DNA from 4 places in the Metabacillus sp. Hm71 genome. Region 1 is predicted to be linked to each of the others. Evidence: riboswitches for the same ligand, from Rfam matches in the RefSeq annotation. Region 1 holds a riboswitch; each other region holds the start of a gene.
What was found. A riboswitch is a leader RNA that binds a small molecule or an ion and turns the genes downstream of it on or off. The one in region 1 is predicted to bind S-adenosylmethionine.
Positions count from the first base shown of each region.

Region 2: another riboswitch for S-adenosylmethionine. It lies ahead of ACSVDH_RS06485 (methionine biosynthesis PLP-dependent protein); the one in region 1 lies ahead of ACSVDH_RS23795 (methionine ABC transporter ATP-binding protein).
Region 3: another riboswitch for S-adenosylmethionine. It lies ahead of ACSVDH_RS02400 (sugar ABC transporter substrate-binding protein); the one in region 1 lies ahead of ACSVDH_RS23795 (methionine ABC transporter ATP-binding protein).
Region 4: another riboswitch for S-adenosylmethionine. It lies ahead of ACSVDH_RS11120 (phosphoadenylyl-sulfate reductase); the one in region 1 lies ahead of ACSVDH_RS23795 (methionine ABC transporter ATP-binding protein).

Region 1 is NZ_CM200278.1:4,818,516-4,823,475, forward strand. Features, by position in the region: gene ACSVDH_RS23775 (carboxymuconolactone decarboxylase family protein) at 1-96, opposite strand, end outside; gene ACSVDH_RS23780 (hypothetical protein) at 114-347, opposite strand; gene ACSVDH_RS23785 (MetQ/NlpA family ABC transporter substrate-binding protein) at 350-1,195, opposite strand; gene ACSVDH_RS23790 (methionine ABC transporter permease) at 1,207-1,875, opposite strand; gene ACSVDH_RS23795 (methionine ABC transporter ATP-binding protein) at 1,868-2,893, opposite strand; SAM riboswitch class I at 3,005-3,110, opposite strand; gene ACSVDH_RS23800 (O-acetylhomoserine aminocarboxypropyltransferase/cysteine synthase family protein) at 3,322-4,635, opposite strand; gene ACSVDH_RS23805 (SCP2 sterol-binding domain-containing protein) at 4,753-4,960, opposite strand, start outside.
Region 2 is NZ_CM200278.1:1,298,275-1,303,234, reverse strand. Features, by position in the region: gene ACSVDH_RS06495 (TAXI family TRAP transporter solute-binding subunit) at 1-620, opposite strand, end outside; gene metC (cystathionine beta-lyase) at 945-2,129, opposite strand; gene ACSVDH_RS06485 (methionine biosynthesis PLP-dependent protein) at 2,116-3,240, opposite strand; SAM riboswitch class I at 3,600-3,739, opposite strand; gene ACSVDH_RS06480 (aldehyde dehydrogenase family protein) at 3,870-4,960, opposite strand, start outside.
Region 3 is NZ_CM200278.1:459,118-464,077, reverse strand. Features, by position in the region: gene ACSVDH_RS02405 (sugar ABC transporter ATP-binding protein) at 1-793, opposite strand, end outside; gene ACSVDH_RS02400 (sugar ABC transporter substrate-binding protein) at 898-2,019, opposite strand; SAM riboswitch class I at 2,160-2,268, opposite strand; gene ACSVDH_RS02395 (glutamine--tRNA ligase/YqeY domain fusion protein) at 2,624-4,303, shown strand; gene ACSVDH_RS02390 (sensor histidine kinase) at 4,712-4,960, opposite strand, start outside.
Region 4 is NZ_CM200278.1:2,355,411-2,360,370, reverse strand. Features, by position in the region: gene sat (sulfate adenylyltransferase) at 1-1,040, opposite strand, end outside; gene cysP (sulfate permease) at 1,082-2,149, opposite strand; gene ACSVDH_RS11120 (phosphoadenylyl-sulfate reductase) at 2,163-2,867, opposite strand; SAM riboswitch class I at 3,106-3,213, opposite strand; gene ACSVDH_RS11115 (thioredoxin family protein) at 3,521-4,096, opposite strand; gene pyrE (orotate phosphoribosyltransferase) at 4,266-4,898, opposite strand; gene pyrF (orotidine-5'-phosphate decarboxylase) at 4,903-4,960, opposite strand, start outside.

The DNA of each region.
Region 1 (4,960 bases):
AATTTCCGGCATTTTTTGTGTAAACGTTCCTATTCCCGTCTTAAATTCTAACAAAGCAGCTTCTGTTGAATTTCGAGGTTCATGTGTATGTTCCATTTTATCATCAGCTCCATTCAGTAATTTTTCACGGTTAGTATGCTGTACATAGGGAAAAGTATACTGTGAATCGAACCACACTCAATAAGAAATGAACCATCTATTACACTTTTTGAACCACTCTCACAAAGAATCGAACCATCCACCGCTTTTTCCAAACCACTCTCACTAATAATTGAACCACCTATCATTTTTCTAAAGCCCATACTAAAAAAGCTGACAGCATACATCCATGCTGTCAGCTTTGTCACAATTATTCTCCTTGTGCAGCGGAGATAACTGAGCCTTTATATTTCGTTTTAATAAAATCTTGAATTTCTTTTGATTGTAATACTTCAACAAGTGCTTTAATTTCTTCTCTGTTTTCGTCACCTTCACGAACAACAATCAGGTTAACATACGGGTTGTTTTCTGGAGATTCAAGAGCAATCGCATCTTCAGCTGGGTTTAAGTCTGCTTCTAATGCATAGTTACCATTTATTAAAAATGCATCTGCTTCATCGTTTTCATATGCTTTTGTAAGCATTGGTGCTTCAATATCTGCTTCAAACTCTAGGTTTTTTGGGTTTTCTGCAATATCTTCAATCGTAGCTTCTGTTTTATTTACGCCTTCTTTTAGCTTAATTAAGCCTTTTTCTTCTAACATTGAAAGCATACGACCGTGATCTGCAACAGAGTTACTCATAATGATCTTTGCACCATTAGGAAGATCTTCTAATGATTTATAACGCTTTGAATAAACACCAATAGGTTCAATGTGTACTCCGCCGGCACTGACAAATTTATAATCATTATCAGCAATTTGTGACTGTAAGTATGGCTCATGTTGGAAATAGTTTGCATCAAGGTCTTCTTCCGCTAATGCTTTATTAGGTAAAACATAATCTGTAAATTCTTCAATTTCTAATTCAATACCTTTTTCCTCTAATAAAGGTTTTGCTTCTTCTAAAATTTCAACATGCGGTACTGGTGATGCACCAACTTTTAATGTTTTAGTGTCTCCCTCTGAACCGGCTCCTTCTTCTTGTGCTGCACCGCCGCAAGCAGCTAATGCAGTTGTGAAAATCGCAAGAATGATTGCAAATAAAGTCTTTTTCATTCCTTTTCCTCCTATCGCTTATCAATAGATTTAGTTATGATATCCCCAATAAATTGGATAATAAACACAAAGATTAAAATAATTATCGTTGCTACAAATGTAACCTGGTTATTGCCGCGGTTAAAACCTTCCAAAAAGGCCAAATTTCCTAAACCGCCGGCACCAATTGCCCCTGCCATTGCTGTATATCCAATTAGCGCAATAGCTGTTACAGTAATACCAGAAACCAACGCTGGCATTGATTCTGGAATGAGAACCTTCCAGATAATCGTGCTTGTTTTAGCCCCCATTGATTTAGCTGCCTCAATAACACCTTTATCGATTTCACGTAAGGCAATCTCAACCATACGTGCATAAAATGGCGCTGCACCGATGATCAGTGCAGGTAAGGCTGCATTAGCACCTAAAATAGTACCCACCACTATTTTTGTAAATGGCAGTAATAAAATAATTAAGATAATAAAGGGAATGGAGCGGAAAATATTGACGATCCCAGCTACAATTGCGTTGATAAGCTTGTTTTCCCATATATTTCCCTTTGCTGTCAAAAATAACAATAATCCCAGGATAATTCCTAAAAAGAATGTTGCCACGACAGATATGCCGGTCATATAAATGGTTTCATTCGTGGCTTCCAATACCTTTTCCCAATCCACTTCAGGTAGAAGCTGTTCAAGCATTTGCAATCACCTCCACCTCAATTTGTTGATGATAAATAAATTCTAAAGCCTTATTGAGCTCTTCTTCTTCCCCATCTAAATGGATGAACAAACTTCCATATGAGCCGCCTTGTGTTTGTGAAATTTTCCCTTGCAAAATATTAACATCAAGATCAAACCTTCTGATTAAGTTTGTAATCAATGGCTGTTCAGCTGATTCGCCAACAAATGTTAATTGAATCACTTTGCCCTTTGGATATAGCTCCGCTAAATGGGCAACCACTTCGTTTGTTTCTTCCGATTCTGTGACTTGCTTCACAAACCGTTTCGTAATTGGCTGTTTAGGATTCTTAAATACTTCAAGTACATTTCCTTCCTCAACAACTTGTCCATTTTCCATAACTGCTACACGATGGCAAATTTTTCGAATAACATGCATTTCATGTGTTATCAGAACAATTGTAAGACCTAATCTTTTGTTGATATCAACCAGTAAATCTAAGATGGAGTCTGTTGTCTGCGGATCAAGTGCAGAGGTTGCTTCATCACACAGTAATACCTTCGGATTATTGGCCAATGCCCTAGCGATTCCTACCCGCTGCTTTTGACCGCCGCTTAATTGAGATGGGTATGCATTTTCACGGCCTTCCAGCCCTACAAGCTTAATTAGCTCATCAACACGCTTTAAACGTTCGGTTTTATTTACGCCAGCTATTTCTAATGGAAATGCAATATTCTCTCTTACCGTTCGTGACCATAATAGATTGAAATGTTGAAAGATCATGCTAATTTCCAAGCGTGCTTTACGTAATTTACTCCCGCTAATCGAGTCAATTTGGCTTCCTGCGACATTGATCTCTCCGCTTGTTGGTTTTTCCAAGCCATTCAGCAATCGAATTAAAGAGCTTTTTCCTGCACCACTGTAACCAATGATTCCGAAGATTTCCCCTTTATCTATCGTTAAATTGACATTATTTACAGCCGTTACATTACCTGAATTTGTTTGATATATCTTTTTTACATTCTTTAATGTAATCATTGTGTCACCTTCTTTCGATTCTTAAAATCTCACCTAAAAAATGGTTGTAAGACAAAGATAAGAAAAAAACCCTTCTGCTAAATGAGCAGAAAGGCATAGCAAATGTCCTTTCTCTCATCTTTCAAAGCTTTTGCTTTGCGTGAATTGGCACCATTTCAACAGCGTTGATGGTTGCCGGGCTTCATAGGGCACTTCCCTCCACCTCTCTTGATAAGAGATCAAATTATATAATAAAAGTTTTTCATAGAATTCATGATGAGCTTTAAATACGTTTGTGATTGTATCATGCATTTTAAAAGGATGTCAACAAAATCTCCTTAACTACCAAAAATTAATTTACTACTAAACTATTTTGAAAAAGTGGATGGCCTTGCTAAAGAAAATAAAACAGGATGACCTAGATTTCTAAGCCATCCCCAATTGATAGTTTATGATTGAAGCTGTTCTAGTCCTTTTACACCAGTTGCTTTGTAAATTGCTTGATCAAGATCTTCCATGATATCTTGGATATGCTCTATACCAACAGATAAGCGAATCAAATCCTCTGTCACACCTGATGCTTTTAATTCCTCTGCACTTAACTGCTGATGGGTTGTACTGGCAGGATGAATGATTAAGCTTTTTGCATCACCCACGTTTGCCACATGTGACCATAATTCAACATGATTAATCACAGCAGCTCCAGCTTTACGACCACCTTTTATACCAAATACAACAACCGAGCCGGCACCTTTTGGTAAATATTTAGCAGCCAATTCCTTTGCAGGATGGTCTGAATGTTCAGGGTATAACACCCATTCAACAGCTGGATGCTCTTCTAAATACTTTACGATTTTTCGTGCGTTTGCAACATGCTCCTTCATTCGAACGTGAAGCGTTTCTAAACCTAAATTAAATTGAAAAGCGTTATAAGGACTGATTGCTGGACCTAAATCCCTTAACAATTGGACCCGAGCCTTTATTATAAATGCTTGTTCGCCCAATGCTTTCGCATAGACTAAATCATGGTAGCTTGGATCAGGAGTTATAAAACTAGGAAACTTAGGATTATTCCAATCAAATTTTCCGCCATCAACAATGACGCCTCCAAGGGTTGTCCCATTTCCAAGCAGCCATTTTGTCGCTGAGTGTACAACAATATCTGCTCCATGGTCAATCGGCTTGCAAAGGAAAGGAGTGGCAAAAGTATTATCAACGATTAAAGGAATCCCTGATTCATGGGCAATATCGGCAACTGCCTCAATATCCAGTACATCTAAGCTTGGATTTCCGATCGTTTCAGCGAAAATGGCTTTTGTATTTGGCGTAATAGCAGAGCGGAAATTTTCAGGATTCTTTGAATCGACAAAAACCGCCTTAATTCCATATTTAGGTAATGTGTTAGCAAATAGATTATAGGTTCCGCCGTATAATGTTGCTGCTGAAACTATTTCATCCCCAGCTTCGGCTATATTTAATATAGAAAGTGTAATGGCTGCCATACCGCTGGAAACAGCTAAGCTTCCTACCCCGCCTTCCAGCTGAGCAATTCTTTCTTCAAAAACGGTTGCTGTCGGGTTATGGATTCGTGTATAAATATAACCTGGTTCTTTTAATCCAAAGAGATTTGCCGCATGTTCTGTACTCTCAAATAAATAAGCATTTGATTGATAAATTGGTACAGATCTAGCACCAGTCATCGTATCTTTCTGTAATCCCCCGTGGATTGTAATTGTTTCAGGCCGATACTTTTTCTTCTCCATCTGTTTTCCTCCTCATTCTTTATTTATAAAGCTTTTGTCAGAGAACGTTAATATAAAGTTGTGAATATTCCAACTATTTATATGGTAAGCGATTTCAATCGAAGATTTCAAGGATAATCAACATGCGCTTAGCTTAATGATCGCGTCAAACTTTAAAAAATGACGATAAGATCCTTTAATTTTCACTTTTCCAGAGGCAATCAATTGTTTTAAACTAGCGTGGTTTAATAAAACCTCTTCCAGGTCCTCAAGCTCACCCTCTATGAGAAAGTCAATATGATTAGGGGGATATGCTAATGTTTTAGCGCCTTCTGATGACAATTCA
Region 2 (4,960 bases), 2.6 Mb from region 1:
AATGCCGCATCAATTGTGCCTGATTGAATTCCATCTGTTGACTCATCAAATGAAAGGTTCTGTGCTTTAATATCATCAACTGTTAACCCATGAATCTCTAAAATTTGCATTGCATTAATATAGGCGCCAGATCCAGGTGCACCTACTGAAACTGCTTTCCCTTTAAGATCCTCAACAGATTTTATTCCGCTATCTGCTGTTGTCACAAGTTGTACAGTTTCAGGATAAAGTGATCCGATTGCTTGAATATTATCAATTGGATCCCCTTCAAACATTTCTTTTCCTTCAATTGCATATGCTGCAATATCCGTTTGTGAGAATGCAAGCTCCGCCTCTCCAGCTCTCAACGTATCCATGTTTTCTGCAGAAGCACCAGAGGTTTGTGGTGTAATTTGCGCATCGGTATTATCAGAAATAATTTTTCCAATTTGTCCACCAAGTGGATAGTATGTACCGCCTGTACCACCTGTTAATAAGCTTAAGTTTTGGCTTCCTCCCTCGTTGCTGCTTGAGCCTTCGCCACCTGACGCACTTTCATTGCCGCCGCTGCCGCATGCTGCTATCAACATGGAAAGTGTCAACAACATCACAAACAAAAGTCCCTTGTGACTCTTTTTCATAAAATTTCCCCCTTTTGTTATATAGTGTAAAAGCATACAATCTTATCTTAACATATGAAACAATAAAACTGTCAATTACGATAATTTTGAAAACAAGCGGTTTCTTGTCAAAAAATCAAGTAATTTAGCAGGTCAGCCTTATTAATTTTTTTTACCTCAACTCATGAAAAACACTATTTTCGTATAAACATTCTATTTTTCACCAACTCTATGTATAAATCTAGTATGATCTATTAAAGAAGTTCTTGTCTTTATTCTTGTAACATTATTTTACATTTATTTTTTGGTATCCTTCAAAAAAAAACTGACCCAAATGAGCCAGCTTTATCGAACACTTTCTTTTCTATTTATCTGTGGCAGCTTCTCGAGCGCCTCTGCAAAATCCTTGATTAAATCATCCACATTTTCCAAGCCTACGCTTAGTCTAAGCAGCCCATCTGAGATTCCGCGTTTTTCACGTTCCTCTGGAGGCATTGCCGCATGAGACATTTTCGCTGGATAGGATAGAATCGATTCTACCGCCCCTAAGCTTACAGCAAATACCGGGAGCTTAACGTTTTGAACGAGTGTTTTCACTGCTTCCCCATCTGCTAGTTTAAATGAGAGAACCGCACCGGCTCCTTCGGCTTGATATCGTTGTGTTTCATAGCCAGGGTGAAAGCTTAGTCCTGGATAGTAAACTTCTTCTACTTTCGGATGCTCACTTAAAAACTTTGCTAGTTTAAGTGCTGATTCAGAGGATTGCTTTAGGCGTACATGCAAGGTTTTTAACCCTCTTAATACAAGCCAAGCATCCTGTACACCTAACACAGCACCAAATGCATTTTGCAGCTTATATAGTCGTTCTCCTATTTCAGCATCCTTCACAACAGCAAGTCCAGCGAGTACATCACTATGGCCTGCTAAAAACTTTGTCGCACTGTGTAAAACAACATCAACACCTAATTCCAGAGGTCTTTGCAGCTCCGGTGTTAAAAAGGTGTTATCCAAAAAGGTTAGACAGCCATTCGCTTTTGCAAGATTAACAATACCGCGAATATCTGTCACCTTTAGCAATGGATTTGAAGGTGTTTCCATATAAATAACCTTTGTATTTGGACGAATTTCTGATGCAACTTGATGAAGATCTGTCATATCAACAAATGTATGCTCAATGCCGAATCTCGTTAAAACATCGGTGATAATTCGAAACGTTCCGCCATACACATCTTCGGTCACAAGGACATGGTCCCCTTGAGAAAGCAGCAGAAACGCGGTTGAAATAGCCGCCATTCCTGAAGAAAAAGCTAGTCCTCTTGTTCCGCCTTCTAATTCAGCAATTGCCTGCTCAAGCGCTTCACGAGTTGGATTGCCTGAACGTGCATAGTCATATTTTCCAAATTTATCAACATCAAATTGATGAAAGGTTGAGGAATGGTGGATCGGTACACTTACCGCTCCTGTCCCTAGGTCTACCTTTGCTTCATTGTGCAGCAGCTTTGTTTGAAACGACCACTCATGATTGCTCAACAGTTTCAGCCCCTTTCATCTGTTTAAAGCTTTGCGCTAAATCTTCCATAATATCCTCTGCGTGTTCAACACCTACTGAGAAACGTAACAGCCTATTACAGACGCCATTGGCAATTCGAATTTCCTCTGGAATATCCATATGCGTTTGTGTCGCCGGATACGTAATAAAGCTTTCGATTCCACCTAAGCTCTCTGCAAATGTAATCGTCTTAAGACTCTTTAAAAATGGATTTACCCATGCCTCATCCTGTAAACGGAATGACAACATTCCACCCTTACCTGGATATAAAACATCCCGCACATCTGGATGCTCCTCTAAAAAGCTAGCAACAGCTTTGGCATTTTGCTCATGCTGTCTCATCCGCAGCGACAAGGTCTTCATGCCGCGCATTAATAACCAGGAATCAAATGGAGATAACACGGCACCAATCGCATTTTGATGCTGGAAAAACTCTTCGCTTAATTGTTCTCCCTTTGTCACGACAAGGCCGGCCAGCACATCATTATGTCCGCCTAAATATTTGGTCGCACTATGGATGACGATGTCCGCGCCATCTAGAATTGGTGTTTGAATAACAGGTGTATAGAACGTGTTATCGACGATCACTAATAAATTGTGTTTTTTTGCTACTGCAGCAAGTGCCTTAATATCAGCTTCCTGCATTAAAGGATTTGTCGGTGTTTCGATAAATAAAGCCTTCGTTTTTTCAGAAATTAATTTTTCTGTTTCAGCCGGGTTTGTAAAGTCATCATATTGAAAGGATAAGCCATATTTTTTCCACTCTCTTTCAAATAAACGATATGTCCCGCCATACAGGTCAGAAGATACGATTAGTTCGTCACCGCTCTGAAAGAGGGCCATAATCGTTTGGATCGCAGCCATCCCTGAGCTGAAGGCAAAGCCGCGGTCACCGTGTTCTAAATCAGCGATTGCTTTTTCCACTAATAATCGTGTCGGGTTTCCAGTACGTATATAATCAAAGCCTGTAGATTCTCCAATTCCTGCATGTCGATAGGCTGTTGAAAAATAAACAGGGGGATTTACCGTACCTGTAACATTTTCACTGCGATTGCCGATTTGTGCTAATTTCGTTTCAATTCGTTGATTCATGTCTGTCACCATCCTAAGTGAGTTATTTTTCTAGATTATGATCATGAGAGGAAGCATTTTTAGACTTTTAAATAAAATAAAAAGTCTTCCCCGTTAAGAAGAAGACTGTGTATTTGGATGCGCTTCTTCTTATCTCTCAAGCATAATGCTGGTGTGGCTTGCTGGATTTAGCACCTTGGCACTCGGAAGATCTTGGTGGTTATGAAATCGTTGATTTTACATGTTGAAATTAGGAGGCTTTTAAATAGTGTTGTTTGGTTTTTTACAGCACGCAAGTGCTTGCGGCTTGCTTTGGCAAGCTTGGGGCAGATAATGAAAAATGCTTCGAACAAACAAAGGCGCTTTGTTCGAGTCATTTTCCATTATCTGCCCGTGCTGTAAAAAACAACATAGAGCCTCGCTTTAAACATAGCAAAATTAATATTCACCAGATCTTCACTCGTTTTGACCGGTTGCTGAGGCTTCATTGGGCCAGTCCCTCTGCCTCTCTTGATAAGAATGTATGAAATTTTTATCGTTTACTTTTTTTACTACTTTACATGATTCAAGTAAAGATTGCAATAATATTATTGCAATAGTTTGATATCTTCGACAATTTTTTCAATTTAGAAGGACATGAAAGAGATGCCTCACCCGAAGGAGGCATCTCTTTCATGATTTGTAGTTAATTTGATTCCGATAAATTTCATTTCTGTCATATCTTCAATGGCGTATTTAATTCCCTCTTTGCCAATACCGCTTTGCTTGACACCGCCGTACGGGTGATTATCCTGACGATATGTCGAGATTTCATTAATCCACACACCGCCCATTTCCAATTGGTCTGCAACGCGCATTGCCCGATCAATATCCCTTGTAAAAACACCTGCTTGCAAGCCATAAATCGAATCATTGGCATATCCAATGACTTCCTCCTCGCTCTCGAAAGGAATGACAGATACAATTGGGGCAAAAACTTCCTCAGCAATAATTTTCATATTTCGATCCACATTTGTCATGATCGTTGGCGCAAGTACCGTTCCGTTGCGTTCTCCGCCTGTTTCGATTTTTGCCCCTTTTTCAACCGCATCATCGATCCATTGCTTAGCCCGCTTTGCTTCTTTTTCGGTAATCATTGGGCCGATCTCTGTGTCTTCTTCCTTCGGATCACCAATTTTCAAGGCACTCGTTTGCTTTATATATTCTGACAAAAATGGCTCATAAATGCTCTTATGAACATACACTCTTTGTGCTGAGATACATACTTGTCCTGAAAAAGCGAAAGCACCTTTTACTAATTCTTTCACAGCACTTTCGATATGAGCGTCTTCAAACAAAATATTTGGCGAATTGGAGCCTAATTCCAACGTTACTTTTTTGAAGCCTGCTGACTCGCGAATTTTCCTTCCTACCGGCAAGCTTCCGGTAAAGGTAATTTTATGAACCTTTTCATGTGTGACAAGCGGTTCACCAACCTCTTCTCCTGTTCCCATTAACAGGTTTAATACTCCATCTGGAAGACCAGCCTCTTGAAATAGCTTCACGAGCTTATAGGCGGAAATAGGTGTTTTTTCAGCAGGTTTAAAAACAATTGTGTTTCCGGCTGCAATTGCTGGTGCAAGTTTATGAAGGGACAAATTTAAAGGAAAGTTAAAAGGAGTGATGGCACCCACAACACCCAGCGGAATTCGTTTAACAAACCCCATTCGGCTTTCACCGCCAATTGCCGCATCCATCGGAA
Region 3 (4,960 bases), 1.8 Mb from region 1:
CCTCAAATAGCACATCTCCAACCTGAGCAGATTTTTTTGGAAATTGCTCTTGAAGCTCTCTGCCTAACATCAGCTCTACTACTTTATTTGGGGTAAGATGGGCAACAAGCTCACGTGAAACAAGCTTCCCGTTCCTCATAATCGTCATTTCATCACAGATTTCAAAAATTTCCGGGAGACGATGGGAAATAAAAATAATCCCGACATTTTTATCTTTTAGCTCCCGAACAATGCGAAATAGTTCTTTTGTTTCTGAATGGCTAAGTGGTGCTGTTGGTTCATCTAATATAAGAAACTTGCAATCTGTTGAAACCGTCCTGGAAATTAGCACCATTTGTTTCTCAGCCAATGTGAGTTCACTCACTAATTTTTTCGTAGATACACGAATGTTTAAGCTGTTTAAAATCGTTTCTGCTTGTTTATGCATGTCTGCCCATTTTATCAATTGCTTTTTCCCCATATCATTAACCGTTTTTGTCAGCATAATGTTTTCCCCTACTGTCAAGTAAGGGATAAGGGCAGTATCAACCTCTTGGTGGACAATTTGAATCCCATTCTCCTGAGCATCCTTTGGCGTTCTAATGGACGTCTTTTCACCATCAATGAAGATGTTCCCGGTGTAATGGTCATATGCGCCTGATAAAACCTTCATCAACGTTGATTTCCCGGCTCCATTTGCTCCGATTAAGGCATGGGTTGTACCAGTTTTCATGATGAAGTCTACAGAATCCAAAGCCTTCACACCTGGAAATTCAATAGAGATATCCTTCATTTCTAAGATTGATTGCTTCAAGTTGCTTTCCTCCTTCCTTTCATAACTAAAAAAGAGGCAGACCCCCAAACATATAGTGAGAACCTAATCTGTTTGTTTTGGGGGCAGACCCTTTGATATACGTTTTATTTTTTATAATATTCCTTTAATGTTTTCATCCACTCTTCTTCAAATGCTGTTGATTGTCCCCAGCCTTCTATTGTCTTTGCAAGATTCACCATATTTACTGGTTCACTTGCTTTTAATAATGCTTCTTGTGAAATGAGTGAAGCCTCAAGATTATAGGTTTGCGGCGTTTCCTCTCCAGCTAGCTTTTTGGCTAGTAATCTCATGTCTACTGCCCCGATTAGCTTTGGATCAACGGCTGCCGTGTATTTCCAAGTGCTGCTTTTATCTTGGATTTCTTGAAGGTCTGCATTAGAAACATCAATTCCATAGATTTTGATTTCATCTCTGCCAGCTTCTTTAATTGCACGGGCTGCACCAATCGCAAATGCGTCCCATGTAGCAAAAATCGCATCGATTTCACCCTTTGGATGCTTATTTAGCATTGCCGCTACAGCATTTTGTGTTTGCACCGAAGTATCAGCTGCAGCTACGCCAAAGCGTTCAATTTCTTTAATACCAGGATTGTTCTTTAATGTTTCTTGATAAACTTGATTACGTCTTACCATTGGCGGGAAGCCATCAACCCAAAGGTATACAATATTCGCTTCTCCATTTGTATCTTTTATTAGCTGCTCCAGTGCTAATGTAGCAAGTGCTTCGTCATCTTGTGAAGTTAAGGTTACACCTTCGATTTGTGATAATTCTTCGTTAGAGTCGAAAGTAACAACGCTTTTTCCAGCATCAACAAGCTTTTGCACAGCTTTAACTGTTGCCGCATCATCTCCGTGGGAAATAATAAATCCATCATAATCCTCTTCAAGCCCTTGTGCGATTGCATCGTGGAATTTTGCTGTATCGCCATTTGCTGTAAATACATCAACTTGGAAGCCTAATGCTTCTCCTTCCTCCTTTGCACCAGCTAAAAATTGAGCTGTATGATCATCCCCGCCGATTTTACGGATGACCTTAATTTTCGCTCCTTCACCGTTCGCAAAGCGCTCTGGGACATTTTCCAGCGATACATCCGGATTCCCTTTTGCAGGTTCAGCTGTTTCAGCACCATTTGAAGAACAGCCTGTTACAAATAATGCAATGACAAGAATGAAAATAAATGCAGAGTTAAATCGTCTGTTTTTCATGTTTGTAAACTCTCCTTTTCCTTTGTGTGATCATTTTTTCCCTTTTTTACTCTAGAACTCAAGCGGATTGAGTCCTTTAAAACGCAAAAAACCTCTCAAAGATAGAGAGGTTTCGCCACACGTATATATAGGAGTCTCCTCTCTTATCTTTCAAAACCCATTTAGGTTTTGCAGGAATTAGCACCAATTCTATAAAAGAACGGTTGCCGGGCATCATCGGGCCAGTCCCTCTGCCACTCTTGATAAGAGATTTACTATGCAATTAAGTAAAATTAAGAATATAATTACTTTAATCGGCTATAGAGGTCTTGTCAACTATTTTTTGACTATTTGTACAAATCAATAAAATAATTGCGCTCACACATTTTCCTTTATCCGGTTTTTTCATCGGCTTTTCCATAACAGACAGGAGCAATAAAATAACTCCTATGATCAAGCAAATATTTTCTTTTTATTTTTATCATCTTGTATACAGATGAACGAATCATGTAAATATATATACTATTATTATAAAATTGATTTCGTAAATTAACCTTTTGCGTATGAATTGGTATAATGGAAGGCAGAACTTATTTTTACATATAAAAGAAAGGTTTGATCTGATTTGGAACACAATTCCTCAAACTTTATTAAAAGCATCATTAAAGAGGATCTAGAAACAGGAAAACGTGATTCTGTCTATACTCGTTTCCCTCCAGAGCCTAACGGATACTTACACATTGGCCATGCAAAGTCAATCGTCATTAATTTTGGTTTAGCGGATGAATTTAATGGAAAAACCAACTTGCGCTTTGATGATACAAACCCGTTAAAGGAAGATACCGAATACGTTGAAGCGATCAAGAAAGATGTCGAATGGCTCGGCTACCAATGGGATGGTTTGTTTTTTGCCTCTGATTACTTTGAAGAAATGTACAACCGTGCTGTTCTCCTAATAAAAAAGGGAAAAGCATATGTTGATGATTTAACAGCTGATGAAATTAGACAATATCGCGGTACACTTACCGAGCCCGGAAAAGAAAGCCCCTATCGGAATCGTTCAGTCGATGAAAACTTAGCTTTATTTGAAAAAATGCGCAAAGGTGAATTCGCCAATGGTGAGAAAGTGCTTCGTGCAAAAATTGATATGTCATCACCTAATATAAATTTACGTGATCCTGTTATTTACCGGATCTCCCATGCAACACATCATAACACAGGCGATGCTTGGTGTATTTACCCGATGTATGCCTTTGCCCATCCTCTAGAGGATGCCATTGAAGGAATTACCCACTCCTTATGTACAACAGAATTTGAGGATCAACGCCCCCTTTATAACTGGGTTATTGAAGAATGTGAAATGGAAAATAAACCGCAGCAAATCGAATTTGGCCGTTTAGGCATTAAAAATACTGTTATGAGTAAACGTAAGCTGAAGCAGCTTGTTGATGAAAACTTCGTTGATGGCTGGGATGATCCTCGAATGCCAACCATTTCAGGTTTAAGAAGAAAAGGGTACACACCTGAAGCCATCCGTGAATTTGTCAAGGAAACAGGTGTATCTAAAGGCTCTGCACTCGTTGATGAGGCAATGCTTGAACACTTCGTCAGAGAAGATTTAAAGCTAAAAGCCCCGCGTACAATGGGAATCTTAAAGCCTTTGAAAGTTGTCATTACGAATTATCCTGAAGGTCAAGTTGAGATGCTTGACGCAGAAATTAACCCTGAGGTTCCTGAAATGGGGATGAGACAAATTCCGTTTTCTCGTGAAATTTACATTGAGCAGGAAGACTTTATGGAGGATCCTCCAAAAAAATATTTCCGTCTCTTCCCTGGAAATGAAGTGCGTTTAAAACATGCCTACTTCATCAAATGTGAGGATGTTATTAAAGATGAGGCTGGAAATGTCATTGAAATCCATTGTACTTATGATCCAGAAACGAAGAGCGGAACGGGTTTTACTGGACGTAAAGTAAAGGGCACATTGCATTGGGTTGATGCAAAGCATGCACTTCCAGCAGAATTCCGCTTATATGAACCACTTATTCTTGATAATAGTGAAAACGAAGAAGACGAAACAGACGTTGATCACAATGAGGAAAAAACCTTCCTCGATTACGTGAACAAAAACTCATTAGAAGTTTTACAAGGCTTCATTGAGCCTAATATGAAAGATTGTAAAGAACATGATAAATTCCAATTTTTCCGTCACGGATACTTCAATGTTGACCCTAAGCATTCTACTGAAGAGAAAAAGGTTTTTAACAGAATTGTATCTTTAAAAAGTTCGTTTAAGTTAAAATAAGTTAAGAAAAGCGCAAGGCGCCCGCCTATCGGCGACAAGCATAAGGCGAATAGGAATAGAAGGTGTTCTTTACCTTCAATTCCTATTTGACTTATGACCTCGAGCCGATGGCGCCTGGAGCTAGACACTAAAACTAAGTACAAAATTTTATACTTTCTTAAACTTGCACAAAGGACGTGTGAATTGTCACACGTCCTTTTATTGTTTATCAAGGCAAATAGTAGACTTTTTATTTTTTGGGCATTATACTGTCACGGAATTTCCTCTTTTTAGCTTTATGAAGGACTTTTCTACTGCTTTCATATTGAGTTTCGTCCTTCATCAGCTTTGTGAAGGACAATTCAACTGTTTTCCTATGGAGTTTTGTCCTTCAGACTTGCTCTCTACCCCAAAAGGATTCTGCTTTTTTTACTTTTTTGTTATTAATGGCAAACTAATCAGAAAGGTAGTGCCGTCATCTGATGAATCATACAATGTAATACACCCATCATGATTTTCCACAATGCGCTTGACGATCATAAGCCCTAATCCAGTACCATTTTCCTTTGAACTAGAGAAAGGCTCGAATAGAGAATCTATTATGGAAGAAGGAATGCCTGAGCCTGAATCCTTTATAAAGACTTGATAGTCCTTTTCCGTTACATGTGATGAAATCGA
Region 4 (4,960 bases), 2.5 Mb from region 1:
CGAACTTTTGTACCTGATAAAATCACGCGATCTTCTTTACCATGCGGACATGTTTTTGAAGATGCCATTGCCTCACATTTCGTGCAATAGAAGCTGTGCTCAAAGAATAAAGGTGTAATCCCTAATTCATCAGCTGTAAAATTAGAGAATATTTTTTGTGCATCGTACGTACCATAATAATCACCAACACCAGCATGGTCTCTTCCAACAATGAAATGTGTGCAGCCATAGTTTTTGCGAACCATTGCGTGGAAAATGGCTTCACGAGGTCCAGCATAGCGCATTGCAGCAGGAAAAACTGCTAAGCGAACACGGTCTTGCGGATAATAGTTTTTCAATAATACTTGATAGCTTTCCATACGGATATGTGCTGGAATATCATCCGATTTTGTTTCCCCAACTAATGGATTTAGGAATAGTCCATCAACTGTTTCTAAAGCCGTTTTTTGGATGTATTCATGTGCACGGTGTACCGGATTACGAGTTTGGAAACCAACGATTGTTTTCCAGTTTAATTCCGCAAACATTGCTCTTGTTTCATTTGGATCAAAATAAAATTCCGCAAATTTCTTTTCTGGACGCTTAACAAGCGTAATTTCGCCACCAACATATACATTGCCGCGTTCAAACATTTTTCTCACACCTGGGTGAGCCAGTTCATCTGTACGATAAACATTGATAGCCTCTTTTTGTTTATCAGGAGTATAAATGTCTGCAATATTAATTGTGCCATATGTTACATTACCTGCTACAAGGCGTACTTCTTCACCGATTTCAAGCGACTCAGCTTTTTCTTCAGAAACTGGTAACGTAATTGGAATACTCCATACACACCCATTTTTTAGTTTCATGTTTTCAACAACAGATTCATAATCCTCTTGCGTTAAAAAGCCTTCAATTGGGCTGTATGCACCTATCGCGATTAACTCTAAGTCACTTAAAGAAGTCGCATCAAGTTCAATTTCCTTCTTGATGTGCGATACATCTGCTCCTAAAGATTGTTTTTGAATTAATGTTCCTCCGTGTGGAAGTAAGCTCATTTTCATGTCCTCCAATTCTATAATTGAAACTTTTATAGGGATTAAATCCCTCCACCTTCTTCATGCACTGTACGACGTTCTTGTTTGCTTGCTTTCATTAAGCTTAATGCACCAATTGTTGCAAGCAAGAGACTGCCTAACACAAAGATTGTATATAAATCACTTTCAATAAATAACTTCACTAGGAAATATGACATTGTTAGTGATATAAGTGGCGAAATCAACCATACCATTAACATGTTTTTCACAATTTTTTGCTGAAACACATTTGTACCCGATTTTGCGATGCCTATTCCTAAAATCGAGGAGGTTGTAATCTGAGTTAGCGGGACAGGCATGCCAAAAATTGAAGCAATAATTACCAATGTGGCGCCAGTTCCAGAAATTAATATCCCCTCAATTTTTGTAAAGCTCGTAATTTTCTTTCCATTTGTTTCAAGCACTCTTTTTCCTAAAATAAGTGCACCTAGCGCAACGAATATGCCGCCAATCAATGTCCCCTTTGAAACAGAAAGAATTTGTGCACTGACTAATGGTCCAACTGCATTCGCTACATTATTCATACCAGCTGAAAAAGCTTCAAAGAAACCTGCCATGATTAGAAGATACGTAATAATCTTCCCTTGAAACGAATATTTAGCCTCTAAATGAAAATAATGTAACACCTTAATAAAGATATATGCAATTAAAAACGCAATGATTGGAATAATGACCCAAAATAAGACAATCCATAGCAGATTGTTGACAAATAATACTCGATAAGCAATACCTACACCAACAACTGCCCCAACTGTGACCTCACTAGTAGAAAGTGGGATTCCTAATATATTAGCTAAAAACAGTGAAAAGGTAGCGGAAAAAAGAATGATGACAACAATTTTTATTGTGATAAGTGATGTTGGTATAATTCCTGAACTTATCGTTTTAACAACCTCTCCCCCGCCAATAACAGCACCCAAGATAACACCTATCCCACATAGGATCAGCGCGTTCCTTGGACGTAAAATCGCACCAGAACCATATGCAATTCCCATTGATGCAGCAGCACCGCTTGCACCAATGTTCATTGCAAAAAAGAGGCTGATAACGATAGCAATGATCTCTAACATCGTTTATAACCCCCTACTGATGGAGGCCGCATTCTGTTTTCATTTGCCCAGTCCATCTGCCAGATCTTAAATCATTTTCATCAAAAGCAGGCTTTGTGCAATGAAAACAACCGATGCTTGGATATCCCCTGTCATGTAATGGATTATAGATTAAATCGTTTTTATGAACGTATCTCCATACATCCTTCCACGTCCAATGAATAAGCGGGCAAACCTTTACTGAATGGAAGCGTTCATCCTTGTTAATAAAATTAACATGTTTTCTTGTTTCTGATTGTTCACGTCTAAGACCAGAAATCCATGCTGTTGCTCCTTGTAATGTCTCATTTAAAGGGATAATTTTACGGATATTGCAGCATTTATTCGGATCTGTTTCCCAAAGCTTATCACCAAATTCTTGAGCTTGTTCTTCTAATGTAAGCTTTGGCTTTTTTAATTCAATATTAAGCAGGGGATACTTTTCCTTTACCTTATCAATTAGCTCATATGTTTCCTTAAAATGAACATCTGTGTCTAAAAAAACAATTTTCGCATCCGGTTTTACTTTAGAAATTAAATCGATTAAAACAATTCCTTCAATACCAAAACTGCAAGCATAAATAATTTCTTCTCCATAGTGGTCATATGCCCAATTTAAAACATTTAGTGCACCTTTATAGGTGTCGTCAACTTCAAAATTCTCGTTGCTTACTTCAACCCAATTCTCATAAGTTAGCATATTATTCACCTCTTTCTTTGTAACTAAAATACTTCAGTTTCAAAACCCTTTATTCACACATTAATAGTCGGAATTAAATTCGAAGACCAACCAATATAGTATGAATTATACACGAAATTTTTATTATGACAATCATTAAGTATTGCCAATCATCGGCTATTTTCCTTTGAACTCTCCTTACTATATAAATCTAGTTTTTAAAAAGCCTCCCGAGCAGAAGACTTTTAAGGACGATCTACACTTATCCTCCCAAATTCGTATAGATTTGGCTGGAATTAGCACCTTGCTCTTACAGCAGGTTGCCGGGCTTCACAGGGCCAGATCCCTTCACCACTCTTGATAAGAACTATGCTATTGATTCAAAATTTTAACACAATTCTTGCAAAAGTCAACCCGACTTTTTCCATCGGATTAATTAATTCATATTTTTTTATCATTCCCTCAAATTCCTTAACAATTTAGACAAATTTAACTTCTCTTGTTTACTCATGAAAGTATAGGTTATATATATACAAAAAACAAAAAAGCGTACTTTGTTCATTACTATTTTTTGCCTGAATCTTAACCAATCTGAGAATATTTAATGTTCTTCAAAAAGTTATCTCCAACCAAAAGAAGCAGGGTTTGATAAACTACCCTGCTTCTTTAAAATATTAATGATGGAGATCCTTTCCTTTAAGTTGGGTTATGATGCTGTATGAGATTGTCTCCCATATTGACTCATCATTTAAATAAGCGTTTCTGAATTTGCTATACATCTCCATTTGTTTTTCTTTAAAATCCGGTGCATCATTTTCTGGCAATGCTCCTCTTTCTTGATCTACCAACTTTTGAATTTTTTGAGCTCTTGGTCCCCAAACTGCTTTTTCCTCACCGTTTTGATCAATAAATATATAGATAGGGATCGCTCTGGATGTTCCATTTGTTAAATATTGGTCCATCAACTCTAGATTTTGATCCCTTAGTAAAAAACGTACTTCCATATTTGAAGCTTCTGCTATTTTCATAAGGATTGGATTATTAACAAGTGCATCTCCGCACCAATCCTCAGTCAAGGCAATCACTTTAAGTTGTTTTCCTTGTAGCTTTTCTAAAAAAGCAAGATCGTCTTCATTTAACGTAAAACGATCATAGATAGAAAGCATTTCTTCTTTATTAATTGTCATCTGATTCGAATATCGTTCAAAAGTAATCCCCTTTGAAAACCAGTCATGTAAATTTATGCTCACTTTTTCCACCCCATTAGTTATTATTTATTTCTTAAAAATAAAGCTATCAAATTTCGATTATAGAAGCCAGCAATAAGCTTGTTATTACTTTGCAAAAAAAGAGACTAGTCAACTAAAGGGTATTCTAGCCTTTAGAGACAGTCTCTTACCAATAACACAGCTTAACTATTTAATTTTGTAACCAAGCTTCTGAAGCAGGATTTTCTCTCCACATTTTTAGCTTGTTAAGGTCTTGTTCACCAACATAGCCTTCTTTAACAGCCACTTCAATTAGTGTTTCATAGTCACATAATGACTTTGCTTCGACATTTGCCTCAGCTAGGCGTTCTGAACCAACAGAGAGACCATAAGTAAAGATGGATACAATGCCAAGTACTTCACAGCCGGCAGCACGCAGCGCTTCAACTGCAGTAATTGCACTTCCCCCAGTTGAAATTAGATCCTCTACAACCACAACTTTTTGATTTTCCTTTACTTGTCCTTCTATTTGGTTACCTTTACCATGTCCCTTTGCCTTGCTACGCACATAACACATAGGCAGATTTAATAGATCGCTCACCCATGCTGCATGTGGAATGCCTGCAGTAGCCGTTCCTGCAATCACTTCTACCTCGGAAAAATGCTCGTTAATTAATCCTGTAAGTCCTTCAGCTATTTGTTTACGAATTTCAGGAAAGGATAGTGTGAGACGGTTATCACAGTAAATAGGCGATTTCATTCCGCTTGACCATGTAAATGGATCGTTTGGCTGGAGAAAGACCGCCTTGATTTCTAATAATTGTTTTGCAATTGTTTGTTTCATTATCCTATTCCTCCCATAATTTTTTAACGTTCAAATAAGCTTCATATGGATTAGGCTGCTTT